3 regions of the Rhizobium sp. M1 genome follow, and region 1 is predicted to be linked to each of the others. Evidence: predicted binding sites of a transcription regulator. Region 1 holds the regulator's gene; each other region holds the start of a gene.
The links. The regulator LexA, encoded in region 1, represses DNA repair genes until DNA is damaged. The targets are predictions, from matches to a motif close to TGTTCNNNNTGTGTTCNG.

Region 1 (9,577 bases):
CGCCCTTCGGCGCTGCGGCGGCCGGCGCAGCAGCCGCGGCAGCCTGCGGAGCAGCAGCAGCCGGTGCGGCGGCAGGTTTGGCGCCACCGCCGGCAACGGCGGCTTCGACATCGCTCTTGACGACGCGGCCATGCGGGCCGGAGCCGGCGACAGCCGAGAGGTCGATGCCGGCTTCCCTCGCGAGCCTGCGGGCAAGCGGCGAAGAGAAGGTACGGTTGCCACCGGCTGAAACTGCCGCGGGTGCGGCGGCGGGCGCAGCAGCCGGAGCGGGCTCAGCCTTCGCCGGTGCAGCCTCGGCCTTCGCAGCCGGAGCGGCTTCAGCCTTGGCGGGAGCGGGTGAACCCGCACCGTTTGCGGCAGCGGCCACGTCCTCGCCATCGGCGGCGAGAACGGCGATCAGCGCATTGACCTTGACACCTTCGGTGCCGGCGGCAACGACGAGCTTGGCGACCGTGCCTTCATCGACGGCTTCGACTTCCATCGTCGCCTTGTCGGTCTCGATCTCGGCGATCACATCGCCGGACTTGACCTTGTCGCCTTCCTTGACCAGCCATTTGGAAAGATTGCCTTCCTCCATGGTCGGAGAGAGGGCGGGCATCGTGATATTGATCGGCATCGAAACACCCTCCCCTTATTTGTAGCAAACAGTCTTCACCGCATCGACGACTTCGCCGACGTTCGGAAGCGCCAGCTTTTCGAGATTGGCGGCGTAGGGCATCGGCACGTCCTTGCCAGCGATCGTCAGAATCGGCGCATCGAGATAGTCGAAGGCCTGCTGCATGACGCGGGTGGCGATTTCGGTGCCGACGGAAGACTGCGGATAACCTTCCTCGACGGTAACCAGACGGCCGGTCTTCTTCACCGATTCGATCACGGTCGGCAGGTCCATCGGGCGGATGGTGCGAAGGTCGATCAGTTCGACGTCGATGCCGATCTTCTCGAGTTCGGCGACAGCCTTGGTCGCATAGCTCATGCCGATGCCGAAGGAGACCACGGTGACGTCCTTGCCCGGACGATGGATGCGCGCCTTGCCGATCGGGAGAACGAAATTGTCGAGCTTCGGCACATCGAAGTGCTGGCCGTAGAGAATTTCGTTTTCGAGGAAGATGACCGGGTTCGGATCGCGGATCGCAGCCTTCAGCAGGCCCTTGGCGTCGGATGCAGTGTAGGGCATGACGACCTTCAGGCCGGGGATTGCGCTGTACCAGGCCGCGTAATCCTGGCTGTGCTGGGCGCCGACGCGGGCGGCCGCACCGTTGGGGCCGCGGAAGACGATCGGAGCGCCCATCTGGCCGCCGGACATATAGAGCGTCTTGGCAGCCGAGTTGATGATGTGGTCGATCGCCTGCATGGCGAAGTTGAAGGTCATGAATTCGACGATCGGGCGAAGGCCGGCCATGGCGGCGCCGACGCCGACGCCGGCAAAGCCGTGTTCGGTGATCGGCGTATCGATGACGCGGCGGGAGCCGAATTCCTGCAGCAAGCCTTGAGTGACCTTGTAAGCGCCCTGATATTCGGCGACTTCCTCGCCCATGACGAAGACGTCGTCGCTGGCGCGCATTTCTTCGGCCATGGCGTCGCGGAGCGCTTCGCGCACCGTCATCGACACCATTTCAGTGCCGGCAGGGATTTCCGGGTCGTTCGGAACGGCAGCCTTGGGCTCGGCGGGAACGGGAGCAGCAGCCGAACCGGAATTTGTCGGCTTTTCTTCTCGAGCAACCTGCGGCGCAACGACCGGAGCCGGCTGAGCAGCAGCAGGAGCGGCGGAAATCGCGTCAGCCGATTCGCCATCCTGCAGCAGCACGGCGATCTTGGTGTTGACCTTGACGCCTTCTGTGCCGGCATCGACGAGCAGCTTGCCGATGACGCCTTCGTCGACGGCTTCGACTTCCATCGTCGCCTTGTCGGTTTCGATTTCAGCGATCACGTCGCCCGAGGTGACCTTGTCACCTTCCTGTTTCAGCCATTTGGACAGCGTGCCTTCTTCCATCGTCGGAGAGAGGGCGGGCATGAGGATATCGATAGGCATGGGTTCCCTCCCCGATTAGAGCAGAATGTCGGTGTAGAGCTCGGATGCATCCGGCTCCGGATCGGCCTGGGCGAAATCGGCGCTGTCGGCGACGATGTCGCGGACATCCTTGTCGATCGCCTTCAGATCGTCTTCGGAGGCCCAGCCCTTTTCGATGAGGCGCGCCTTGACCTGCTCGATCGGATCCTGCTCGGAGCGCATCTTCTGCACTTCTTCCTTGGAGCGATATTTCGCCGGGTCCGACATGGAGTGGCCGCGGTAACGATAGGTCAGCATTTCGAGAATGATCGGGCCCTTGCCGGAGCGGCAATGTTCGAGCGCCTCGTCGGCCGCCGCCTTGACGGCGCGCACATCCATGCCGTCGACCTGGATACCGGGGATGCCGAAGCCGGAGCCGCGCAGCGAGTAGTTCGACTGAGCGGTGGCGCGGGCCGTCGACGTGCCCATGGCGTAGCGGTTGTTCTCGACGATATAGACGATCGGCAGCTTCCAGAGAGCGGCCATGTTGAAGCTCTCGTAGACCTGGCCCTGGTTGGCGGCGCCGTCGCCGAAATAGGCGATCGAGACATTGCCGTTGCCGCGGTAATGGTTGGCAAAGGCAAGACCGGTTCCGAGCGAAACCTGGGCGCCGACGATGCCGTGGCCGCCGTAGAAATGCTTCTCTTTCGAGAACATGTGCATCGAGCCGCCCTTCCCGTGGGAATAGCCGCTGCGGCGCCCGGTCAGCTCGGCCATGACACCGCGCGCTTCCATGCCGGTTGCGAGCATATGGCCGTGGTCGCGATAGGCGGTGATGACCTGGTCGCCTTCCTTCTGCGCCATCTGCATGCCGACGACGACAGCTTCCTGACCGATGTAGAGATGGCAAAAGCCGCCGATGAAGCCCATGCCGTAAAGCTGACCGGCCTTCTCCTCGAAGCGGCGGATCAAAAGCATCTCGCGATAGGCCTTGAGTTCCTCATCCCGATCGAAGTCGGCTACCGGGCCTCCATTCGATGCTTTGGCTGCTGGTTTTGCTGCAGTTTTGCGGCTGGAAACGGTCGCGGTCTTTCGCGGCGCCATTCAACCCTCCCTATGGGTTTGTCGTTTCTCGGTGGCGCGTACCATAGGGAAGAAATTTGACCACAGCAATGCCATAATTGCATGGCTCATATTCGGCACTAAACTATTGGAAATAAAGCAGAAATAAGAATTAACCGAATTCCGGTTAATTGGAGTAGTGGTTGAATATGACGATCTCGTCCGCGCGCGACATATTCAGCTGATATCGCGCCTTTTCGTCCAACATGTCCTTGTCGAGCGAACCGTCACTGAGGAGCGCGACCTGGCTTTCCAGATGTTCGCGCTTCGCCTTCAACACCGCAAGCTCTTTTTCGCGCGCGACACGCTGACGCTCGAACGTCTCCGTCGCCCGCAGGCCGTAATCGCCGTGAACGCAATGATAACCGAAATAGGAGAGGAAGGCGACCGTCATGGCCGGGATGACGAACCGGCCGAATTTTCTCTTCTTATGATGCTTTGTCCACATACACGTATGCTCTTGAACGCATTACCAATTCGTTCAGCATAACGCGCAGAGATTAACCGTTCGTTGACCGTAAATATGAGCAATAAAAAACCCGCGCCGGGAGGGCGCGGGTTAAGCCATTGACGTTCAGATTCGATCAGCCGCGGATGATCGAGCGGCCGGCATACTGCGCCTGCGGGCCGAGGCCTTCCTCGATGCGGATCAGCTGATTGTATTTGGCAAGGCGGTCGGAACGCGACAGCGAACCCGTCTTGATCTGGCCGCAGTTGGTGGCAACCGCGAGATCGGCAATGGTCGAATCCTCGGTTTCGCCGGAGCGATGGGACATGACGGCGGTGTAGGCCGCCTTGTGCGCCGTATTGACCGCGTCGAGGGTTTCCGTCAGCGAACCGATCTGGTTGACCTTGACGAGGATCGAGTTGGCGACACCCATGCGAATGCCGTCGCGAAGGCGGGCGGAGTTGGTGACGAAGAGATCGTCGCCGACGAGCTGCGTCTTATTGCCGATCAGGTCGGTCAGCGCCTTCCAGCCATCCCAGTCGTCTTCGGCCATGCCGTCCTCGATCGAGATGATCGGGTATTTGCCGGCGAGCTCGGCCAGATATTCGGCCATGGCGCCCGATTCGAGCGTGCGGCCTTCACCTTCGAGAACGTATTTGCCGTCCTTGAAGAATTCGGTCGAGGCGCAGTCGAGGCCGAGGTAAATGTCCTCACCCGGCTTGTAGCCGGCTTTCTCAACCGACTTGACGATGAAGTCGAGGGCTTCCGAAGCGCTCTTCAGACCCGGTGCGAAACCGCCTTCATCGCCGACATTGGTGTTGTGGCCCTGGGCGGCAAGCTCCTTGCGTAGCGTGTGGAAGACTTCCGAACCCATGCGCACGGCTTCGGCGATCGTATCGGCGCCGACCGGCAGGATCATGAATTCCTGGAAGTCGATCGGATTGTCGGCATGAGCGCCGCCGTTGATGATGTTCATCATCGGCACCGGCAGCAGGCTCGCCGAAGCGCCGCCGACATAACGATAGAGCGGCAGGCCGGAGGCCTGGGCGGCAGCCTTGGCGACGGCGAGCGACACGCCGAGGATGGCGTTGGCGCCGAGACGCGACTTGTTCGGGGTGCCGTCCAGTTCGATCATGATGTTGTCGATCTGGATCTGGTTTTCGGCGTCGATACCGCCGATGGCGTCGAAGATCTCGGTGTTGGCGGCCTCGACCGCCTTTTCGACGCCCTTGCCGAGGTAGCGCTTGCCGCCGTCGCGCAGCTCGACCGCCTCATGGGCACCCGTCGAGGCGCCAGAGGGAACGGCCGCGCGGCCCATGCTGCCGTCTTCGAGGTAGACGTCGACTTCGACGGTGGGATTGCCACGGCTATCGAGAATCTCGCGGGCGATGATATCGGTGATTGCAGTCATGGGTTCTTCCTGCTCGGTGGGTGATCAATCGTTCGAAGCCTGTCATAATCGAAGGCGGGCAAATTACAATGCCGCAATTCCCGCCTGCGAGGCAGCGTTCTGACGTGGCCTAAACCACGATCATGTCAGCCTGTTGAACATCAAGCCTTGGCGACCGCGTCGAAGGCAAGCAGCTTCTCAAGCAAGCGCGGCATGTCCTTGAGATAAACCATGTTCGGGCCGTCGGACGGCGCGTTGTCAGGGTCCTGGTGGGTTTCGAGGAAGACGCCGGCAATTCCCGTCGCCACGGCTGCGCGCGCCAGCGTTTCAACGAATTCGCGCTGACCGCCCGAGGATTCGCCCTGCCCGCCCGGCTGGGCGACGGAATGGGTCGCATCGAAAATGACGGGCGCGCCCATCGCCGCCATGATCGGCAGCGAGCGCATGTCGGAAACCAGCGTATTGTAGCCGAAGGAAGCGCCGCGCTCGCACAGCAGCACGTTCGGATTGCCGCTGGCATTGAGCTTCTTCAGGACGTTCTTCATATCCCAGGGGGCGAGGAACTGGCCTTTCTTGACGTTGACGACGCGGCCGGTCCGGGCAGCGGCGATCAGAAGATCGGTCTGGCGGCAGAGGAAGGCGGGGATCTGCAGAACGTCGATCACCTCCGCCACCTCGGCGCATTGCTCGGCGGTGTGAACGTCGGTCAGGACGGGAAAGCCGAATTCCTTCTTCAGGTCGGCGAAGACCTCCATGCCCTTTTCAAGCCCGATGCCGCGCTCTGCCGAGAGCGAGGTGCGGTTCGCCTTGTCGAAGGAACTCTTGTAGACGAGGCCGATACCGAGCTTTGCGCAGAGCTCCTTCAGCGTACCGGCGACCATGAAGGCGTGGTCACGGCTCTCCATCTGGCAGGGGCCGGCAATCAGCGACAGGCGCCCGGTATTGGAAAAGGTGACCTGGCCTTCGCCTTCGCCGATCTTGACCTCGGAATTGGTATCAGTGCTCATCGTGGTTCCTCGAAGGCAAAAAGCGCGCCCTGCCCGGGCGTGGGCTTCACCAGAATGCGATTGTTCTTGCGTGTGTATGTCACTCCGTTAGCAGCCAAATGCGCTTCTGTCACGGCAAGATCGGTGACGGTGAAGAGGATTGCCTGACCGCGCAGGCCACGATCGGCGGCGGAAACGACAAGCTCGAAATAGGCCTCCAGCCCTTCCGGCGTCATCAGGCTGATCTTGGCATTGGATGCCGCGATCTTCATGCCGAAACCGGTTTTCTCCACCACCGTCTGCCCGACCGCAAGACCAACGAAGGCGGCAAATGCAGCCGGCTCCGGCGAACAAAGGGCGATCTCGGCAATGCCGGTCACGCCATTGGCATGCGTCTCCAGAGCGGCACGACCGGCCGGGAACGAATTGATGCGCTGACAGGTGAAGAGAAAGAAGTCGGGCGCGCGCAGATCTCCTGAAAAGGCCAGTTTGAAGCTGCCGACGCTTTCCGAACCGTCCGGCATCCGCATCGGCCGGCTGAACTGCAACATCTCGCCGGCACTCGCGCCGCTACCCACGAATCGCCGATGATCGAGGCCGGCATCCTCGGTGAGGAAGGCCAACGCCGAAAGTCCCTCCTCGCCGCAGCGGAAGCGGAAGGCGCGATTGCGGGCGATGAAGACATTGCCGTGGCGGGCCGCTGTCTCGCTCTCCTCGACACTCGCCACGCCGAGCGGCTCGATATAGGTCTTGTCGGCGAAAAAGACGCAGGCATTTTCCGTTCCGAACGGATGGCGCGCATCGGCGGCGACGGTAAAGCCGAGCTTGCCGAGCCTTTCGCGCGCCAGGTCGATATTGACGACGGGCAGCACGACATGATCCAGCGGGTGCGGTTTGGCGGAATGTGCGATCATGATATCCCTCCTGACACGCCAGAGATGTGCGACAGCACCACCCTCAATGCAAGACATGTGCGCCAATCCGGCGAATGAAAATAAAAATCTCGACGAGTTGGCGCGAAGTTTTACGGAAATTTAGCTACTTGCGGAACACATATGGAACATATAGTGTCTGTTCTGGATTTGTTTCAATCACGGGGTCTGACGTCGATGCTCACGCGCAAACAACAGGAGCTTCTCCTTTTCATTCATGAGCGCATGAAGGAATCCGGCGTTCCGCCCTCTTTCGACGAGATGAAGGATGCCCTGGATCTCGCCTCGAAATCCGGCATTCATCGACTGATCACGGCGCTGGAGGAACGTGGTTTCATTCGCCGCCTACCGAACCGGGCCCGGGCCCTGGAAGTGATCAAGCTGCCGGAGGCCTATAGCCCCAGTCTTCAGCCGCGCCGCGGTTTTTCACCGAGCGTTATCGAAGGCAGCCTCGGCAAGCCCCAGCCGGTCGCCGCCCCCCCTGCCGCAAAGCCGATCGCCGACAACGGCAACACTGTGTCCGTGCCGGTCATGGGCCGGATCGCCGCCGGTGTTCCGATCTCGGCGATCCAGAACAACACGCACGACATCGTCGTTCCCTCAGACATGCTCGGCTCGGGTGAACATTATGCGCTGGAGGTCAAGGGCGATTCGATGATCGACGCCGGCATCTTCGACGGCGACACGGTGATCATCCGCAACGGCAGCACCGCAAGTCCCGGCGATATCGTCGTTGCGCTGGTCGACGACGAGGAAGCGACGCTGAAGCGCTTTCGCCGCAAGGGTGCCTCGATCGCCCTCGAAGCCGCCAACCCGGCTTACGAGACCCGTATCTTCGGGCCCGACCGGGTCAAGGTGCAGGGCAAGCTGGTCGGCCTCATTCGCCGTTATCACTGACAGCGGACGGGCCGGTTTCGGTAAAACTGTCTTTGCGCCAATCATAGGCTCGATGGCGCATCCATGGACGCGACAAAGCATCGAATGCGGTTGCGACCTCGAATCCCTCCTGTGCAAAACGCAGTTCGACGGAACCGGTCCTACGCAGCGTCTCGCCGGTGAAGAGTGTCGCACCCGAGCGGCAACGGTCGAAACGCAGGCGCACCGCGGTCACGACAATCTCGCCGGCGTCGCAGGCCGGGCCGAGATAGGCGGCGTTGTCGATGACGGCGACGACATGGCCATTGCCGAGCCTGGCTATACACCAGGCCTTCTTCACGCAGGAAAACCGATTTGTCTCACCGCCGGCTGCGGCGGTCGCCATCGCCGCCCTCGCGTCATTCTGCTGGTCGCGGGACAGCCTGACGCGGCGGTCCTCACCCGGTGGCGGGATGGCAGGACCATCCAGCATCTTCGGCGGGTGGTGCCTCGGCAGGACCAGCGCTCTTTGCCACTGGTCGAAGATGAAGTCCGGCGGGTTTTCACGGTTGGAAGCCATGGCCTCCGTCGCGACAAGCGCGACCAGACCACCATCCTCGGAAATCACCAGATCCGGTGGCCGGGACCCTGGCAGAATCAGCAGGATGAGCGTCGAAACGGCGAGGATCGATGTGCCGGCATGGCGCAACCGGGTGCGGAGCAGCGTCAGCAGCAGAAAGCCTGCCACGGCGACCGCGAAATACCAGGCGGGCAAGCGGCCGAGGCCGATGTCGCCGCCCCAGCCGGACACCGTCTTGGCGACCGCAATCACCAGATCGAGGCCGAAGCCGACCACTTTCCAGAGCGGAGCGTCCAGACCGAACGGCATGAGCAACATAGCCAGCAGCCCGGCCGGCATGACGATGAAGGAGATGATCGGCATCGTCGCAAGGTTTGCCGGCAGGCCATAAGCGGTCAGGCGATGAAAATGCTCGATCGAAAACAGCGCCGTGGAAAAGCCACCGATCAACGAGGTCAGGAAGACGCCGCCGAGGAAACCGGCGACCGCCACGACCGGCCGCAGGACCGGCAGCTTCAGCAACGGGTTTTCCCGGACGCGCCGGTCCTTCCACAGCTGGTAGCCCGATACCAGTGCCAAAGTCGCGGCAAAGGACATCTGGAAGCTCGGACCCAAGACTTCGGAGGGTGAAATGGCGATGATGACGAGCGCCGAGAGAACGACATTGCGCAGGCTGATCGACGGCCGATCGAAGAAGACGGCAATCAGCATGATCGCCATCATGATGAAGGCGCGTTCGGCCGAAACCCCGAATCCTGAGATCAGGAAGTAGGCCGTGACGGCGAGGAGCGCGCCGGCCGCGGCGAGCTTCTTTGTCGGATAGGCTTGAGCGACAACAGGAACGAGGCTGAGCAGCATCCGGAAACCGACGAAGAAGATGCCGGCCGACAACGCCATGTTGAGGCCCGAGATCGCCACGATATGCGCAAGGCCGGACTGGCGCAGCGCCTCCGTCGTTTCCTTCGAGATGGCGCGCCGCTCGTCAGTCACCAGAGCAGCGGCAAAAGCGCCTGTGTCGCCGGGCAGGATCGAGCGTATGCGATCGCCGATGCCGCTGCGCAACTGGTAAAGCCATTCGAGCAGAGCTTCGGACGTCGATCTCGCAGGCTGCGGGCCTGCCCGCGAATCGACTTTCTCGGGCGCACCGTAGAAGAAGCCGTTGGCGCCGATGCCATCGAAATAGGCACCGAAGGAAAAGTCGTTGAGCTCGGGAAGCGCCGGCCCCGCCGGCGGCGTCAACCGTGCTCGGCCGGTGATGACGTCACCGATCTCGAAAG
Region 2 (9,577 bases), on a different contig from region 1:
CAACGCAACGCTCAGAGCGCCTTCGATTTCGCCGCCTTGGTGAACTTCTTGATCACCATCTCCCGCTTCAGCCGCGAGATATAATCGATGAACAGCACGCCGTTCAGATGGTCGATCTCGTGCTGCAGGCAGGTGGCGAGCAGGCCGTCGGCTTCCACCATCTGTTCCTTGCCGTTACGGTCGAGATATTTGACCGAGACGACAGCCGGGCGCTCGACCTCGGCATAATAATCGGGAATCGACAGGCAGCCTTCCTCATAGACCGAGCGCTCGTCGGAGGATTTGACGATCTCGGGGTTGATGAAGACCTGCGGCTGCTTTTCCTCACCCTCGCGCGACACATCGATGACGAGCATGCGGCGCGGCACGCCGATCTGGATGGCGGCAAGGCCGATGCCCGGCGCGTCATACATAGTTTCCAGCATGTCGTCGGCAAGGCGCTGCAGGTCGGCGTCCACCCGCTCGATCGGCTGGGACAGCTGGCGGAGAATGGGATCGGGAAGAATGATGAGTGGCTTGATGGTCATGGGCGTTCCCATAACCCATCTTTTCTCACTATGGAATTATCCGGCGGGCGGGGAAGACGCTTTTTTGCATCCCCGCCCGGAATTTTGCCATATTCGCGTCAAGCCGCACGGCGGGCAGCGGTGACGGCGCGGCCTTCCGGCCGGGCGCGGAAGTGCTGCAGCAGCTCGATCAGCTTGCCCACCTCATCGGTGAGGCGGCGGGTTTCCGCCGAGGTGCGCTCGACCATGCCGGAATTCTGCTGGGTGATTTCGCCCATGCTGCGGATCGCCACGCTGACCTCGTTGACGCCGGTTGCCTGATCGCGGGCGGCGGCGGCAATATCGGCGACGAAGCGGTTGATGATATCGATGCGGCTGATCATGTCGTTCAGCGCCTCGCCGGTGCTGGAGACGATGCCCACACCCTGATTGACCTGGGTCGAGCTCTGCGAGATCAGGTTCTTGATCTCCTTGGCGGCTTCAGCCGTACGCTGGGCGAGCTGGCGGACTTCCTGGGCGACGACGGCAAAGCCCTTGCCGGCATCACCGGCGTGCGCCGCTTCGACGCCGGCATTCAGCGCCAGCAGATTGGTCTGGAAGGCGATCTCGTCGATGACGCCGATGATCTTGGAGATTTCGGTCGAGGATTTTTCGATGCCGGCCATCGCCGAGACGGCGCTGGTGACGAGTTCACCTGAATTCTTCGCCTTCTGCTGTGTCTCACGCACGGCGCCGGAAGCCTTTTCGGCATTGGCGGCGGTCTGGCCGACGCTGACGGAAAGCTGCTGCAGGGCGGCCGAGCTTTCCTCGACGCCGGCTGCCTGCTGGGCGGTGCGCAGCGCCAAGTCGTTCGTCGCATTGGAAATGACGTCGGCACCGCTCATGATCTGGCCCGACGTGTCGCGCACGGATGCGAAGGATTGGCGAAGGGCGCTGACGGCGCGGTTGTAATCCTCGGCCATCTGCCTGAAATCACCCGGCAGGTCGGATGGCAAAGTGGCTTCGAGATCGCCGTTCGACAGTGCTTCCAGGCCGCGGCGCAGCTGCTCCAGTGCGATGGCCTGGTCGGATTGCGCCTTGGCGCGCTCCTCTTCCAGCGCACGGCGCTTGGCTTCCAGCGTCTCGAGATAGACCGAGATGGAATAATCCATGTCGAGCATGCCTGATTTGATGACGGCGGACAGCTTCTCGGCCAGTTGCCTGCCCTGCTGGCGCGCGAAGACCGACGGCCACTGCTTCTCCATGATGCCCTTGACGAGCTCGGACATGACGATGGCATAGCCGCCGATATACCAGCGCGGCTCCAGCCCGATGCGGGCATGCGTGCGGCCGACGGCAGTCACGCCTTCGACATAGCGCTCATCAAACGCACCGCTTGCAAGATTGGCCCAATGATCCTGCTGCCGCTTCTTGGCATGGCCGACATGGTTCCTGTCCGTGAAGAAGCTCGAGACAGCGGGAGTCCTGGCGATCTTGGCGTAGAATTTATCGAGGGCGCCGCCGATCAGCTCGGCAATCACAGGGCGCAGCTCCCGCATCGACTTGCGCGCCGCCTCGTCCAGTTCGATGAAATCGAGACGCTGCTTGAGCGCGCTGTCGGTCTGCTGGGATGTCATGGGTATCTCTGTATTTGGCGCGACGGCGCGGGAGGGAATTCTGCGTCACAGCTTTTGGCGAATATGGTTGAGCAATCGTTAAATCCGGCCGCGATTTTCCGCGTTGGCCGGCAAGGCGCGGCGGCCTCCAGAGATATTGAGGAGCGCCGATTTCGTTCACGTTTTGATCTATATCTTGCCGCATCTTCTGTTATGGTTGCGCCATGACCGTCATTTCCGAATCGCTCGCAGCTTCCGTCGCCTCGATCAGCCCGGCCATGCTGGCGCTGGCCGGCGGCGTTCTTGCAGCCCTCATCCTGCTGGTGATCGTCCTTTCTCTGCGCGCCGCCAGCCTTCGCCGCGAACAGGCGGAGGAGGCGGATCTGCGCGCCAGGGAAAGTGCGATGCGCATGGCCGAGCTTTTGAAAATCCAGGCGGAGATGCAGGGCCGCATCACGGCCATGGCCGAGGTCTTCGGCGCGCGGCAAAGCGAACTCAACCAGTCGATCAACCAACGCCTCGACGGCATGTCGCAGCGCATGAGCTCAACGATCACCGAGCAGACCAAATCGACGCATGAAAACCTGCAGCGGCTGCAGGAGCGGCTGGCGGTCATCGATGCGGCGCAGAACAATATCCAGACGCTCGCCAAGGACGTCGTCGGGCTGCAGGCGATCCTTTCCAACAAGCAGACGCGCGGCGCCTTCGGCCAGTCGCGGATGGAGACGATCGTTGCCGACGGCCTGCCGATGGGCGCCTACGCCTTCCAGCAGACGCTGTCCAACGGCTCGCGGCCGGACTGCACGATCCGCATGCCGAACGGCGCGCCGCCGCTCGTCATCGACGCGAAATTCCCGCTCGAGGCCTGGAACGCCATTCGCGACGCCGGCAGCCCCGAGGCCGGCAAGCTCGCCGGCCAGCAGTTCCGCCGCGACATGGAGATCCATATAAGGGATATTGCCGAGAAATACCTGATCCAGGGAGAAACCCAGGATACCGCCTTTCTCTTCGTGCCGTCCGAATCGATCTTTGCCGAGCTCCACGAAAATTTCGAGCCGGTGGTGCAGAAGGCGCACCGGGCGCGCATCGTCATCGTCTCGCCGTCGCTGCTGATGCTGTCGATCCAGGTTATCCAGGCCGTGCTCAAGGACCAGCGCATGCGGGCGCAGGCGCATCTGATCCAGGGCGAGGTGGCGCTGCTGATGGACGATCTCGGCCGCCTCGACGAGCGGGTGCGCAAGCTGCAGGGCCATTTCGCCATGGCGCAGAAGGATGTCGACATGGTCGTCACGTCAGCCGACAAGCTCACCAGGCGCGGCGCCAGGATCGAAGCGCTGGAATTCGAGGCGGGCGGCGATGCCAGGCCGGCCCGCGACGGCGAGACCCCGGCCAAATCGGTGGAAAGCCGCACCGGTCTTCTCAAGCTTCGGGTGGTTGACGAGGAGTGACCGCTTCGGGCAGTGTCTGCCCCGCATTTCATACAAGAGTTGGAACATGACGTCGCCCGCGTGTTCCAAAGGACGGGACATCCTCATGATCACAGTTTTCGGGTCCATCAACATGGATCTCATCGCCACGACCGCGCGCCTGCCGAAGCCCGGCGAGACGGTCGCCGGCAACGGATTTGCCACGGCCGCCGGCGGCAAGGGCGCCAATCAGGCGCTGGCAGCCCGCCGCGCCGGCCGCTATGTGCATATGGCCGGCGCCGTCGGCAAGGATGGTTTTGCCGCCGACGCACTCGCCCTGCTCGATGACGCCGGAACCGACCTCTCCCTGGTCAAGCATGTCGACGGTCCCACAGGCACGGCGCTGATCCTCGTCGGCGGCGATGGTGAGAACATGATCGCCGTGGTCCCCGGCGCCAACGGCTTGGTGACAGCTGGCGATGCCGAGACGGCGGTCGGCAGGATGAACGAAGGCGATATCCTGATGCTGCAGCTCGAAGTGCCGGTCGATGCCGTCGAACGTGCACTGTCGGCTGGCCGCGCCAAGGGCATCACCAGCATCCTCAACCTCGCGCCGCTGATCCCCGATGCGCCGCGTCTGGGGCGCCTGGCCGATATCGTCATCGCCAACGAAACCGAGTTCGAGCGGCTCGCCGGACAGGACGGCATGGACGCCGAAGCACGCGAGGCAGCCCTTCACCGCCTGCACCAGGAGACCGGCCAGACGCTGATCGTCACACTCGGCGGCGATGGCGTCATCGCCATCCGCGACGGGGTCATTTCCAGGGCGCAAGGCCTGAAAATCGATCCGGTCGATACGGTGGGGGCGGGAGACACCTTCTGCGGTTATTTCGCCGCAAGTCTCGATGACGGCCTCGATTTTCCCACCGCGCTGCGCCGGGCGGCCGTCGCCGGCTCGCTCGCATGCCTCAAGGCGGGAGCGCAGCCATCGATCCCGTCAAGCAAGGACGTCGCGGACAGAATATAGTTTCAGTCTCTTTGCGAAGCCGCCGAGAAAACCCGTTAGTTTTGAGGGAATTTCTGCGGTTTTCCTTGCCTCGACCATTCGAGTTTCATTCAAATTTAAGGTATTTCCGGCGATCTTCCTCGTGATCGCCGGATCGTCGCGCTTGCGGATCCGCGGCTCATTCGGCTGCTCCATGACGGGGCGATGCCTTCGCTCCTGCGCCGGAGAATGCCCGTTCGGCGCATCCCATGCCCGAGGACTCCATGTTCATTTTTCGAATGAAATCGCTTGCGGCGAAGCTCATCGTCATCACCGGCATCGCCATCGCGCTTGTGCTGATCGTCTCGAACTTTTTCCTCATCGGCCAGACCCGGGACCGCGTCCAGACGCTGACGATGGATCAGGCCAATCTCGAGGCGAAATCGATCGCCAATGAGATCGCCGCCAATGTCGGTGAACTTGCCAGCGCCGCGCGCAGCATGACCGGTGTCATCGGCCGCGCCCATGAAGGCAAGTCGCTCGATCGCAAGGGCGTCATCAACGTCCTGAAGGCCAATATCGAGCAGAATGCCTTCGCCTTCGGCAGCTGGTTCTGCGAGAAGCTCGGCGCGTTTGACGGCAAGAGCACCGAGTTCGCCAACAACAAGGACGAGGGCGGAAACAAGAACGGCGTCTTCACGCCCTATTGGTCGAAGACCAAGGATGGCGGCGTCCAGTATTCGACTTTCGACGAAGATTATACTGCCGAATGGTGGAAGCTTGCCGCCGATAGCGGCAAGGGTGCGATCACGACGCCTTACATGGCCGAAGGCACCGACGTTCCGACGCTGCTGACCTCGATCGCCTATCCCGTCATGTCTGATGGTAAGATGATCGGCGTCGGCGGCGTCGACATCTCGCTGAAGTCGCTGACCGACAAGCTGCAGGCACTGCATCCTTTCGGCTCCGGCCGCGTGACGCTGCTGTCGCAGGCCGGCAACTGGATCGTCGCGCCGATCCCCGACCTGATGACCAAGCAATATGACGGCGAAGGCGCCGACATCGTCAAGGCGGCGCTGTCGAGCAAAGAGCCCGGCCTCGTCAGGAACCTGACCTATGACGGCCTCGATCCCTTCGACCGGGTCGTCTATCCCTTCGCCGTTCCCGGCGTCAACGCCACCTGGGTCGTGCTCGTCGACGTCCCGCATGCCGCCATCAACGCACCGGTCAAAGACCAGACCTATATGATGATCATCAACGGCCTGATCGTGCTCGGCGCCGTCATGCTCGCGCTCTATTTCGCCGTCCGTTCGCTGGTGCAGCGGCCACTCGGGGGGCTCGTCGCCAGCGTCAAGACGCTCAGCGATGGCCACTATGGCGAGCCGGTCGCAGCCCAGGATCGCAGCGACGAGGTCGGTTCGGTCGCCAAGGCGCTCGAAGGTTTCCGCTTTACACTCGCCGACACCAAGCGTCTCGAAGACGAGGCTGCCAGAGAACGGCAGGCGGCCGAGGCCGAGCGCGGCCGCTCGGAATCGGAACGCCAGGAATCGGTGTCGCTGCAGCGCCGTATCGTCTCGATTGTCGGCGCCGGCCTTTCCGAGCTGTCGCGGGGCAATCTCGGCCACCGCATCAGCGACGACTTCCCCGGCGAATACGGCAAGCTGAAGCAGGATTTCAACGCGGCGCTTGCAAGCCTCGAAGAGACCATCAACACCATGACCCTCAGCGTTGCCAATATCGGCTCGGGCACCGGCGAGATCAGCAACAGCGCCTCCGATCTCGCCAAGCGCACCGAACAGCAGGCGGCCAGCCTGGAGGAGACGGCGGCGGCGCTCAACGAGCTCACCGCGCAGGTCGATTCCAGCGCCGATAATGCCCGCACGGCGGCCGACAACGTCAGCCTCGCCTGCCAGGATGCCGAAAGGTCCGGCGAGGTGGTGCAGAAGGCGATCGCCTCGATGCAGGGGATCGAACAGTCTTCGACGGAGGTCTCGCGGATCATCGGCGTCATCGACGAGATCGCCTTCCAGACCAATCTGCTGGCGCTGAATGCCGGCGTCGAGGCGGCGCGCGCCGGCGAGGCCGGCAAGGGTTTTGCCGTCGTCGCCCAGGAAGTGCGCGAACTCGCGCAGCGCTCGGCCAACGCCGCCAAGGAGATCAAGACGCTGATCAACACCTCGGCCGTCCAGGTCAAGGAAGGCGTCGATCTCGTCGGGCGTGCCGGCGGCACGCTGCACAAGATCGCCGAACAGGTGATGGGCATCAACGACCTCATCCGGCAGATCTCGGCTTCGGCCAGCGAACAGGCGGTCGGGCTCAAGGAAATCAACCAGGCCATGAACCAGATGGACCAGGTGACGCAGCAGAACGCGGCGATGGTCGAGGAAGCGACCGCCGCCAGCGTGGCGCTCAACGACGAGGCGCAGACGCTGAAGGCGCTCGCCACACGCTTCCGGGTCTCCGGTTCGGGCAACGCTGCTCAGCTCACCGCCGTCGCCCAGCAGATGCGGGCGCCGGCTGCCCCAGCCGCCTCGCCTCGGGCCGCCGTCCCGGCAGCCCGCCGACCGGCCGCGCCGTCGCGCGGTTCCGCCGCCGTGGCGCAGGACAGCTGGGAAGAGTTCTGATCGTTCCGTTCCGTTCTATGATGAAAAAAGGCGCCTGCGAAATCAGGCGCCTTTTTTATCAGGAATAGAAGTGGTTCAGGCCGCGTTCGAGGTCTGCTCTTCGTTGAGGAAGGCGTAGATCGCAGAGGCGGAATCGGTGGCGCGCAGCTTTGCCACGAGATCATGATCACGCAGGACGCGGGCGATGCGCGACAGCGCCTTGAGATGATCGGCGCCCGCGCCTTCCGGCGCCAAAAGCAGGAAGACGAGATCGACCGGCTGGTCGTCCAGCGCTTCGAAATCGACCGGCTGCTCCAGCCGCGCGAAGATGCCGACGATCGAATGAATGTTCACCAGCTTGCCGTGGGGAATGGCGATACCGTTGCCGACGCCGGTCGAGCCCAGGCGTTCGCGCTGCAGGATGACGTCGAAGATCTCCCGTTCGGAGAGCCCGGTGATCCTTGCGGCTCGTGCCGCCAATTCCTGAAGCAACTGTTTCTTGGAATTTACTCTGAGGGCGGGAATGATCGCATCCTGATGGAGCAAATCTGCCAATGCCATTTCTTTTTCCTTCTGTCGCCGGGATCAGATGATGCGGGGGAGCGGCGGCGATACCGCCGCTCACCGCCCTGATCTCAGCCTTTGATATTGGCCGAATCGATCCAGCCAATATTCCCGTCGTGGCGACGGTAAACAATGTTCAGATGTTCCTTGCCGGGGCTGCGGAACAGGAGAAGCGGCTCGTCGGTCATGTCGAGCGCCATCACGGCGGTGGCGACCGACATGGTCTTCAGCTGCTTCGTGCTTTCAGCGACGATCGCCGGGGCGAAATCGTCGGGAATTTCATCCTCGTGATCAGGAACGGAGTCCATGACCGTGTAGGAGACTTCTGCAAAACCATTCAGGTGGTTTCCGGCATGATGGTCCTTCAGCTTGCGTTTGTAGCGGCGCAGACGCTTCTCGATGCGCTCGGAAGCGGCGTCGAAGGCAAGCTGGGGATCGGTTGCTTCGCCGGCGGCATGCAGCACCACTCCGCTGTCGAGATGAAGCTTGCAATCTGCCGAGAAACGAGAACTCGCCTTTTCGACGGTCACCTGGCCGGAATACCCCCCGTCGAAGTATTTCGTGATGGCCATACCAATTTGGTCCTCGATCTTTTGACGGAAGGATTCACCAATTTCCATATGTTTCCCGGATACACGCACACTCATGGAGTTTCCCTTCTTATGGTCGTTTGCGGGTATCAGTTTACGCCAAGCCTCAGGTTCATCCAAGCACTTCGCGCAATCTCAAGCAAGATCGGCGTGGGCCTGCGGGTCCTCGGTGCCCTTGGGATGATGGGGATAACTTCAAAAGGCGCTCACGGCGTCGATTGCGGCGGGCTTCTAGCCAGAGCTTACCAAAAAGTCAATAGGGCGGAAAATGGCCAGCGGCGATGCGCGGGGAACGTGCGGAGGATTCCTTGCCGACAGGCGCTCCCGACGATCACCGCTTCGATGGCCTTCAACGCTTCGCGCTTAAGCTGTGCCGCCCTACGGGTATCATTATTGCAGTGACACCACTGCTGTCCGGTTGGCGTCGACGGCTGCCTCTCACCCTGACCTACCGGGGTCGAGGTCCGCGGCTCGACCTGGCTGGTGGCGGGCGGCGACCTCTTAGAGCGACAATTGAATTGTCTAAAGCGCTGAGAAACGTTTGATACGCAATAGAATCAACACCGTGCAACAAGTCCACCAAATTTAGCCGGAGAGCGGTGTGGTGACACCTGATATGGCTGGCGATGCGGTCGAACCCGGCGCCTGGATGAGACCCGCGTCAGAAGCCCGCGACCTTGGCGAGCGCCCGCTTCTCGCGGCGGCGCTGGACCGAGGAGGCGATGTTCATCGCTTCCCGGTATTTCGCCACCGTGCGACGGGCGAGATCGATGCCGCCCTTCTTCAGCATATCGACGATATCGTCATCGGAGAGCACCGCGTCCGGGCTCTCCTGCATGATCAGGGCGCGGATCTTGTGACGCACGGCCTCGGCCGAATGGCTGTCGCCGCCTTCGACGGCGCTGATCGACACGGTGAAGAAATATTTAAGCTCGAAGAGGCCGCGCGGCGTCAGCATGTATTTGTTCGAGGTGACGCGGCTGACGGTGGATTCGTGCATCTTGATCGCCTCGGCGACCGTCTTCAGGTTCAGCGGCCGCAGGTGGTCGACGCCGTTGAGCAGGAAGGCATCCTGCTGGCGGACGATCTCGCTTGCCACCTTCATGATGGTTTTCGCCCGCTGGTCCAAGCTGCGCGTCAGCCAGTTGGCGCTCTGCAGGCACTCGGACAGGAAGGCATGATCCTCACCGTTCCTGGTCACGCGCGAAAAATACGACTGGTTGACCAGCACGCGCGGCAGCGTATCCGGATTGAGCTCGACCAGCCAGCCGCCGTCTGCCGACGGCCTGACGACGACATCGGGCATGATCGCTTCGGAAACACCCACC
Region 3 (9,577 bases), on a different contig from region 1:
TGAATTCATCGCCAATATGCTGAAGGAAGGCGCGGGCAAGCAGGGAATGAAGTTCTTCCCGCTGGTCTTCTCGCTGTTCATGTTCGTCCTGACGGCGAACCTGCTCGGCATGTTCCCCTATTTCTTCACGGTGACGAGCCAGATCATCGTGACCTTCGCGCTGGCGATCCTCGTCATCGGCACGGTCCTGGTCTACGGCTTCTATAAGCACGGCTTTCACTTCCTGAACGTCTTCGTGCCCTCGGGCGTGCCGGGCCTTCTGCTGCCGCTGGTCGTCCTGATCGAAATCATTTCCTTCCTGTCCCGTCCGATTTCGCTCTCCGTGCGTCTTTTCGCAAACATGCTCGCCGGTCACATCACGCTGAAGGTGTTCGCAGGCTTCGTTGCCTCGCTTGGAGCCCTCGGTGCAGTCGGTATCGGCGGAGCCGTTCTTCCCCTCATCATGACCGTCGCCCTGACCGGTCTCGAGTTCCTCGTTGCCTTCCTCCAGGCTTACGTCTTTGCGGTGCTGACTTGCATGTACCTCAACGACGCGATCCATCCGGGCGGGCACTAAGGATAACGACATCGACGTCAAAGGGCGTCAGTCATTCGCCGCAACAACCATTTCAAAGGAGTTCAACATGGAAGCGGAAGCAGCAAAGTTCATCGGTGCAGGTCTGGCTTGCTTTGGTATGGCCGGTACGGCTCTCGGCCTCGGCAACATCTTCGGCAACTACCTCTCCGGCGCTCTGCGCAATCCGTCTGCCGCTGACAGCCAGTTCGGCCGTCTGGTATTCGGCTTCGCCGTTACGGAAGCTCTGGGCATCTTCTCGCTGCTCGTCGCTCTCCTCCTCCTCTTCGCCGTCTGATATCGGCGGATAGATGGATCACGGCCTGCGACCGCAAGCCGTGATCCTTTGCATTTGCAGTCCACCTGGAGGTGAGCATGTTTTTTGTGACCCCGGCTTACGCTGAGGAAGCACCGGCGGCAGCGACCGGCACGGATGCGCATGGCGCTCCGGCCGCAGGCGAGGTCCATACCGAGACCGGCGTAGCCGAAGGCGAACACGCCCGTGGCCCGTTCCCGCCCTTCGATTCGACGACCTTCTCGTCCCAGCTGCTCTGGCTGGTGATTACGTTCGGCGTCTTCTACCTCCTTATGCAAAAGGTCATCGCGCCGCGCATCGGGGCCATTCTCGATCAGCGCCACACGCGCATCTCCCAGGACCTGGAAGAAGCAGGCCGCCTGAAGGCGGAAGCTGACGCTGCCGTCCAGACCTATGAAGGCGAACTGGCTGCTGCCCGCGCCAAGTCGAATGCGATCGGCTCCGCCGCCCGCGACGCCGCCAAGGCCAAGGCCGAAGAGGAACGTCGCGCCGTCGAGACGAGCCTGTCGGAAAAGATCAAGGCTGCCGAAGTCCGCATCGCCGACATCAAGGCGAAGGCTTTCGCCGATGTCGGCACTATTGCCGAAGAAACGGCGGCTGCCGTCGTCGAACAGCTGATTGGCGGCAATGCCGCCCAGGCTGATGTCGCCGCTGCCGTCGCGGCCGCCAAGAAGGAGGCTTGATCGATGGAATTTGCTTTTGACGCGACTTTCTTCGCCTTTGTCGGCCTCGTTCTCTTCCTGGCGCTGGTTGTCTACCTGAAGGTCCCCGGCATGATGGCACGGTCGCTCGACGACCGCGCCGACCAGATCCGCAACGAGCTGGCCGAAGCCAAGCGCCTGCGCGAGGAGGCCCAGCACCTGCTCGCCGAATACCAGCGCAAGCGCAAGGAAGCGGAAGCCGAGGCGGCGCACATCGTTGCCGCCGCCGAGCGCGAAGCCGAGATGCTGACTGCCGAAGCGAAGAAGAAGACGGAAGAATTCGTCGCCAATCGCACGGCGCTCTCCGAGCAGAAGATCCTGCAGGCCGAGGCCGAAGCGATGAAGGCGGTCCGTTCCGCCGCCGTCGATCTGGCGATCGCGGCCGCCGAAACGGTGCTCGCCAAGAAGGCGGATGGCAAGGTCCAGTCCGAACTCTTCGGCAATGCCGTCGGCCAGGTCAAGACACGGCTCAACTGAGCGGTATCGAATGGAATGAAGAAAGGCCGGGCATGTCCCGGCCTTTTTGTTGTTGGTAGTCGTTTTATTTGGTCCGAGGTGTGCGCGCAGCGGCTGTGGCCTGGCGCCAAAGACTGCCCCTCACCCTAACCCTCGCCCCGTAAACGGGGCGAGGGGACGTGCCAAACGCGGCGTTGAGGTTTGAGGAAGCGGGCGCGGCTTGTCCCTTCGCCCCGCGAGCGGGGAGAAGGTGCCGGCAGGCGGATGAGGGGCAGGCCCTCGGCAGTCTGAAGCCAAGTCCTATTCCGGTATCAACTCATCCGTCTCAGGCCCGTCCTCGCCCTTGCGCAACGGCCGAAAACTCATCCGGTGCAGGGAGCAGGGGCCGTGTTTCTCGATGCCGGCGCGGTGCTGTGCCGTGCCGTAGCCGGCATGCGCGGCAAAGCCGTAATCCGGAAAGACATTGTGGGCGCGGGCCATCATCCGGTCGCGCGTCACCTTGGCGACGATCGAGGCCGCGGCGATCGAGACCGAGCGGGCGTCGCCCTTGACCACGGCCTGGCCGGGGCAATCGAGGCCGGGCGGCACGTCGAGCCCGTCCGTCAGGACGTAGCTTGCCGGGACGGCAAGACTGCAGATGGCGCGGCGCATGGCGTCGAGGCTTGCCTTGCGGATATCCGTCTCGTCGATGCGCGTCGAGCTGGAAGAGGCGATCGAGACGGTCGCGGTCGCGAGAATCTGCACGAACAGCTCCTCGCGCCGCTGCGCCGAAAGCTGCTTGGAATCGTTGAGGCCCTCGGGGATGCGCTTCGGGTCGAGGATGACGGCGGCGGCGACGACCGGCCCGGCGAGCGGCCCGCGGCCGGCCTCGTCGGCGCCGGCGACCGGCCAGTGGCCGGCCTTGCGGGCTTTGAGTTCCAGGCGGAAATCCGGCACGAGCGGAGCCGTGTCGAAAAGCAGGGGAGAATCGGGTGGCGTGCGAGGTTTCATGCGGCTGAACCTCGCACGCCAACCCGATTTCCCGCAAGTCCCCGGATCAGGGCGGCGGCCGGGGACGGTCCGGCGGATGGTGGCGGTCAGGGCCATCCGCGGGAATTGCGCTCGGGCTCGAAAACAGGGCGGTTTCTCGATCGGCCGATGCGCAAATTCTATAAATCAGAGCAGCGACAGCTGGACGCCGCTGCCATCAGGCGGCACGAACAGATCGTCGCGCAGCGGCAGACCGCGCCGCGTCAGGCCGAAACGCCTTGCCGCCATTTCGAAGCGCCGGGCGATCTGCCACGCATAGGGACCGGCGCCCTTCATGCGCTTGCCGAATTCAGCGTCGTAATCCTTGCCGCCGCGCATCGAGCGCACCAGCGACATCACATGCCGGTAACGATCGGGATAATGCTGCAACAGCCAGTCGCGGAAGAGCGGGCTGACCTCAAGCGGCAGCCGCAGGATGACATAGCTCGCCTCGACGGCGCCGGCCGCCTTGGCCGATTCGAGGATGCGCTCCAGCTCGTGATCGTTCAGCGCCGGGATCAGCGGCGCGGCCATCACGGCCGTTTGGATCCCTGCTTCCGACAGCGTGTGAATGGTCTCCAGCCGACGCGGCGGCGTGGCGGCGCGCGGCTCCATCGTCCGGGCAAGCTTGCGGTCGAGCGTGGTCACCGAGATGCCGACGCGCACCAGGTTCTTCACCGCCATCTCCTGCAGAATGTCGAGATCCCGCAGGATCATCGCCGACTTGGTGACAATCGAGACCGGATGGTTCGCCTTGTTCAAAACCTCGAGAATGCCGCGCATGATGCGCCATTCCTTCTCGACCGGCTGATAGGGGTCGGTATTGGTGCCGATCGCGATCGCCCGCACCTTGTAGCCGGGCTTGGCGAGCTCCCGCTCCAGCAGCTTGGCCGCATCCGGCTTGGCGAACAGCTTCGTCTCGAAATCGAGCCCCGCCGAAAGCCCCATATAGGCGTGTGTCGGCCGGGCGAAACAATAAATGCAGCCATGCTCGCAGCCGCGATAGGGATTGATCGAGCGGTCGAAGCCGATGTCGGGCGATTCGTTGCGGGTGATGGCCGTGCGCGGCTTTTCGATCTGCACCTCGGTCTTGAACGGCGGAAGCTCTTCCAGCGTCTGCCAGCCGTCATCAAAGGTCTCCCGCTGCAGCGCCTCGAAGCGGCCGGTCGGGTTCAGTCCAGCGCCGCGCCCGCGCCGCCGGTCGACCTCGACCCTCAGCCCGGAGGAGACGATCATCGCATCGGCAATATCTGCCGTATTGGCAGGCGCGAATGCGGCCTGCCCTGCCAGGGACTGCTCTCTCATCGGATTCTCCCGCGGCGGGAGGCGATCGCCTCCGCCCGTTTTGATGATTAAATTCCTATCGGCAAAATGAGAACAATGCAAGAACAAAATACGGAAAACGCCGCTGGCAAAAATTTGTGCGGCGCATTATGACTAGGCAATGTTGACGGTTGTTCTCGAATGTCAGGATCAGGAATCCGAGCTGGCCCAGACCCTATCGGTCCTGGTGGCAGGCGCAGTGGAGGGTCTCGTCGGCGATGTGGTCGTCCTCGATCACGGCTCGCGCGACGGCACCTCGCGGGTCGCCGACGCGGCCGGCTGCCGGTTTCATTCGCATTGGGATATCAAGGACATCGTCGCGTCCGCCCGCGGCGACTGGCTGCTTTTCGTCGAGCCGGGTGCACGCCCGCAGTCGGGCTGGATCGACGAGATTGCCGAATATATCGCGCTCAACAAACTGCCGGCGCGCTTCACCGCCTCGCGCGGCTACCGGCGCCCGTTTTTCGAGCGCATCGGCCGCGCTGCGCCGCCGCTGGAACTTGGCCTGCTGATGCCGAAGAGCCAAGCGCTGGCCGCCGCCCGGAGCGGCATGCGCCTTGCCGATTTCGCCAAGGGCCGGAAGCTGCGTAAACTCGCAAGCGAATTGATTCCTTCCTGGGTGGCGCGCTCGGCGCGGTAGGGTTCTACGCTTCACTATGTCTGGGCTTGGTTCATGACTGTCCGGTTGGGACCCGCCCTAAACCCCTCCCCAACCCCTCCCCACAAGGGGGAGGGGCTAACTGCCGCACCGCTTCACGTTACCCTCCATCGTAACCATCCGGCGAACGGTAACAGCCAGCAAGACTTCTCCTTTTGGTTGCCGTCGGGCGCTACAGCTTAGTCCCTCCCCCTTGTGGGGAGGGGTTGGGGAGGGGTTTTCTCTAAGAGGCGGAGCGCCTTCGCAGAAGCATCCCCAGATCACGCAAAAAATGGCGCCCAATCAGATTTCGCGCTATAATTCGCTCATGGCGCCGCCGAAGCGCCGCGCTTCGCAACGGATGGCCATGAATGCCGGTGGACGGCAGAACAGGTCGGCGAAAATCTCCTCTTCTGCCGGGTTCCGGCGAAAGGAGGTGCGTCATGATCCGCCATATGCTTTACGGTCTTGTGGCCGTCATATCGGCGACGTTGATGATCGCGCATCCGCATTCGGCAGCATCGCAGGCGATGCTCAGTTGCGCAGGCCGGTCCGACGTCGTCAAATTCCTGGACAAGAATTTCGCTGAGAAGCTGACGGCGGTCGGGCTGGTCAACCAGAACGCCGTGCTGGAGGTCTACGCCGCCGAAAGCGGCACCTGGACGCTCGTCGTCACGGATGTTCACGGCATCAGCTGCATCCTGCTGTCGGGTGACAGCTGGGAAACGATGCCGTCTCTGCCGGGCCTTACGACCTCTAACTAATGCATGTCGCCCGGAAGTGTGCAGCGGTTCAGCGACAACGACATGCATAAAAACAAAGGGCTAAAGCGCGCCGCGATCGTTCGGATTGGCTTCTCGCGAAATTCTATTTCTGTGCGCCGCGTTTCAGATGCTCGTCGAGACGCGGCATGATCTCGACGAAGTTGCACGGCGTGCTGCGGTAGTCGAGCTGCCCCTTCAGGATGCCGTCCCAGGCATCCCGGCAGGCGCCGGGCGAGCCCGGCAGGGCGAAGATGAAGGTGGCATTGGCGACACCTGCCGTGGCGCGCGACTGGATCGTCGCCGTGCCGATCTTCTCGTAGGAGATGCGGTGAAAGACGGCGGAAAAGCCGTCCATGCGCTTTTCGAACAAGGGCTCCAGCGCTTCCGGCGTCACATCGCGGCCGGTAAAGCCGGTGCCGCCTGACGTGATGACGACATCGATGTCGCCCCGCTCGGTCCAGGCCTTGACCTGCGCGGCGATTTTGTCGCGGTCGTCAGGCACGATCGCCCGCTCGACCAGCCGGTGACCCGCTTCGGTGATCCGCGCCGCCAGCGTATCGCCGGATTTGTCGGTTTCCGGCGTGCGGGTATCCGAGACGGTGAGGACAGCGATGCCGACGGCGATAAACGGCCGCTTTTCGTCCAGACCTGCCATTACATGCCTCCCGAAACCGTTTCCGTCGCCTGGACATACCAGTCGGGCCGCTCGCCGTGAAGAGCTGACGCCGCCTCGCGCGCCGCCGCCATGCTCGTAAAAATGCCGAAGCAGGTGGCGCCGGAGCCGGACATGCGGGTGATGAGCGCGCCATGGGCCTGCAGCATCTGCGAGATCATTGTAATCTCCGGCACCAGCTCGCGCGCCGGCGCCTCCAGATCGTTGCGGGCCGAGCCGATCGCCGTCAGCCAGCCGGAAGTCCCGGACAGGCCGGCAGCAAGGCTGAGGGCCGAATTGTCCTTTGCCGCCAGCCGGCGGAAGACCTCGGGCGTCGAAACGCCCTTCAGCGGATTGGCGAGCACCATGGCAAAGGCCGGCAGCTCAGGCACGGCTTCGATCCTTTCGCCGATGCCGCGGGCAATCAGCGGCCGGCTTTCAAGGCACATCGGCACATCGGCGCCGAGCTTCAGCGCGAGGCCGGCAAGCGCCTCTACCGGCAAGTCCATGCCCCAGAGCCGCATCAGTCCGCGCAGTGTCGCGGCCGCATCGGCCGAGCCGCCGCCGATGCCGGAGGCGATCGGCAGGTTCTTTTGCAGGTGGATATGCACAGGGAAGGCGAGGGCGCCGAGCTGTTCGCGCAGGAGATCGCGGGCCCGCAACACCAGGTTGGTGCCACCGTCGCCGGCAAGCGTCTTGCCGAAAGGGCCAGACAGCGTGAAAGCGTCGGCCTGTGCAGGCAGAAAGCCCAGCCGGTCGCCGCAATCGGCGAAGGTCACCAGCATGTCGAGCAGATGGTAGCCGTCCGCCCGCTGGCCGGTCACATGCAAGGCGAGGTTGATCTTCGCGCGCGCCTCTTCGGTGACGCCCGAGCATGATGCCGAAAAGTGTGAGCGGTTTTCGGACGACATCATGCTCTATTTCTTTGATTCACCCTCGGCCAGGCCCTCTTCAGGCATGTTTGCCGCCCGTCAGGATTTCTTGTCGACCGGCGGCGGGGTGACGGGCGCCGGATCCGGCTGCTTCTTGTCGGCCGCCTTGGCATCGTCGCTTGCAGGAGGCAGGCCGTTGGCGACCTTGTCCTTGATCTTCGGAATTTCGGCGGCTTCCGGCTCGGAGGCGAGCGCCCGGTTCCACTGATAGACGGCCTCGAGCTTGCGGCCGACGCGCCAATAGGCGTCGCCCAGATGGTCGTTGATCGTCGCGTCGCCGGCCTTGATTTGTGCGGCCCGCTCCAGTTCGTCGACGGCATCGTCGAAGCGGTTGAGGCGGAAATAGGCCCAGCCGAGCGAATCGATGATGTAGCCGTCGTCAGGGCGAAGCTCGACGGCCTTCTTGATCATGCCGAGGCCTTCGTCGAGGTTCCGGTTCATGTCGATCCAGGAATAGCCGAGATAGTTCAGCACCTGCGGCTGGTCGGGATTAAGCTCCAGGGCCTTGCGGAAGTTCGGTTCGGCCTGGTCCCACTTCTTCAGCCGCTCATAGGCGATGCCGCGCTGGAAGAAGACGCTCCAGTTGGCGCGGCCGGCAATGGGGCCGATCGCTTCGACCGCCTTGTCGTAATTGGCGGCCATCGCCTCATAGTCCTTGGCATCGGAGAGCACGCTGCCATAGGCGAGGTAGCTGCGGATGTCCTTCGGATCGGAGGCGATCAGCGCCTGCAGGTGCTTGCGCGCTTCGTCCACCTTGCCGCCCTGGGCAAGGGCAAGGCCGAGCTGCAGCTCGGAGATGCGCCGCATCGGCGAATTTTCCGGCACCTTCTTGTAGAGCGCAATGGCGCGGTCCATCTGGTTCTGCTTCTCGGCGATGCCGCCGAGAAGCACCAGCGTATCGGCGCTGTTCGGGTCGAGTGCTTTGGCCGTCTGCAGGTAGAGCGAGACGATGTCCTCGGCGCCGTCGCGGTTCAGCGCGCCGCCGACCGAAAACAGCACGCCGGCAGCCCCTTCTTCAGCGGTCTTGACCTGCTGCTCCTGCTTCTCGCCCTTTTCGATGCTGTCGCGCAGCGCGTTCAGCGGCGCGTAGTTCGGCAGCAGGTTGTCGCCGACCGACACGGCGTCGAGCGCCTTCTGCTTGTTGCCCTGTGTCGCTTCGAGGCGGGCAAGCGCCATCACCGCGCGCATGAAGGTGTCGGGCGCCGTCGCACCGCCTTCCTTGTCGAGCACGGCGTCGTTCAGGTGCTGGCGGGCGGATTTCACGTCGCCGGTGACGACAGCGATCGCGCCGGCATTGTAATTCTGGAAGATGCGGAACCAGTCCGGTCCCTTCATCTTCTGAACCATGGAAAGCGCTTCCTTGCCGCGGCCGGCGCCGACGCGGGCCCAGGCAAGCAGCAGGTCGTTCATCATCCGGTCGAGATCGTTCGGGCCCTTGTACTTCAGGATGGATTCGGCGGTCTTGTAGTCGTCGCGGCGCACGGCATCCATGCCGCGCACGATCGTGGTGATGCGCTCGACGGAGGGATCGCCCTTCAGGTCGTTGGCATATTTGACGCCTTCTTTGATGTCGCCGTTGAGCAGCAGCGAAATCATCAGCCGCTGGCGGATCTCCGGATTGCCGGGCTCGATCAGCAGCGCCTTCTTGTAGAGCGCGATCGCGGTTTCATAATCATGATCGACATCGGCCGTGCGTGCGGCGAGGAAGGCGCCGGAGAAGGTGGTGACGCTATCGGCATCGAAGGTCTCGGTTTTGCCGGCATCGCCCGCCGTCTTGGCCGCATCCTCGGCGTTCACGCCGGCGACGACGCCGAGCGAAAGAACAGCCGCCAATGCTGCGCTCGTAAGAAGACGGATGGCAATTCTCTGCCGCATGAGGAAACCTTTCTTCGAGAGCGCCCGGCCATGATGCCGGTCGCAAATCAGTTGTGATCACTGATTCATAACAGGATGGCTTTTTTGAAGCGGCGCCGCAAGAAAATCAGCCTGCAATCGAGAACGTTTGGTCAGTTGACGCGCTCGATGCAGAAATCGATCACTTCCATCAGGGCGGATTTCCATACCGTATCGGGAAGCGGCGCCAGAGCGTCGCGGGCGATCGTGCCATAATGGACCGCCCGGCCGATCGTGTCGCTGAGCGTGCCGTATTTGGTGATCAGCCCGAGGGCCTTTTCCAGATTGGCGTCGCTGCTGTTGCCGGCCTCGATCGCATCGCGCCAGAAGGCGCGTTCGTCC

Region 2: CO655_RS21245 (DNA recombination protein RmuC) is a predicted target of LexA. The motif match lies at 2,276-2,293, and genes of this name have one in related genera.
Region 3: CO655_RS02590 (PA0069 family radical SAM protein) is a predicted target of LexA. The motif match lies at 4,408-4,425, and genes of this name have one in related genera.

Annotation. Positions count from the first base shown of each region.
Region 1 covers NZ_NWSW01000034.1:58,857-68,433, reverse strand. The annotation lists gene CO655_RS26855 (pyruvate dehydrogenase complex dihydrolipoamide acetyltransferase) at 1-616, opposite strand, end outside; gene CO655_RS26850 (pyruvate dehydrogenase complex E1 component subunit beta) at 632-2,029, opposite strand; gene pdhA (pyruvate dehydrogenase (acetyl-transferring) E1 component subunit alpha) at 2,045-3,091, opposite strand; gene CO655_RS26840 (septum formation initiator family protein) at 3,237-3,557, opposite strand; gene eno (phosphopyruvate hydratase) at 3,694-4,968, opposite strand; gene kdsA (3-deoxy-8-phosphooctulonate synthase) at 5,109-5,954, opposite strand; gene CO655_RS26825 (VOC family protein) at 5,951-6,847, opposite strand; gene lexA (transcriptional repressor LexA) at 7,043-7,762, shown strand; gene CO655_RS26815 (ComEC/Rec2 family competence protein) at 7,743-9,577, opposite strand, start outside.
Region 2 covers NZ_NWSW01000021.1:89,525-99,101, forward strand. The annotation lists gene def (peptide deformylase) at 12-527, opposite strand; gene CO655_RS21240 (globin-coupled sensor protein) at 626-2,122, opposite strand; gene CO655_RS21245 (DNA recombination protein RmuC) at 2,326-3,549, shown strand; gene CO655_RS21250 (ribokinase) at 3,635-4,534, shown strand; gene CO655_RS21255 (methyl-accepting chemotaxis protein) at 4,777-7,116, shown strand; gene ptsN (PTS IIA-like nitrogen regulatory protein PtsN) at 7,192-7,656, opposite strand; gene raiA (ribosome-associated translation inhibitor RaiA) at 7,731-8,306, opposite strand; gene rpoN (RNA polymerase factor sigma-54) at 8,911-9,577, opposite strand, start outside.
Region 3 covers NZ_NWSW01000002.1:87,208-96,784, forward strand. The annotation lists gene CO655_RS02565 (F0F1 ATP synthase subunit A) at 1-556, shown strand, start outside; gene CO655_RS02570 (F0F1 ATP synthase subunit C) at 624-851, shown strand; gene CO655_RS02575 (F0F1 ATP synthase subunit B) at 929-1,552, shown strand; gene CO655_RS02580 (F0F1 ATP synthase subunit B) at 1,556-2,047, shown strand; gene CO655_RS02585 (ribonuclease HII) at 2,327-3,016, opposite strand; gene CO655_RS02590 (PA0069 family radical SAM protein) at 3,182-4,339, opposite strand; gene CO655_RS02595 (glycosyl transferase) at 4,479-4,997, shown strand; gene CO655_RS02600 (hypothetical protein) at 5,438-5,758, shown strand; gene moaB (molybdenum cofactor biosynthesis protein B) at 5,862-6,413, opposite strand; gene CO655_RS02610 (4-(cytidine 5'-diphospho)-2-C-methyl-D-erythritol kinase) at 6,413-7,324, opposite strand; gene CO655_RS02615 (tetratricopeptide repeat protein) at 7,382-9,217, opposite strand; gene CO655_RS02620 (polyprenyl synthetase family protein) at 9,349-9,577, opposite strand, start outside.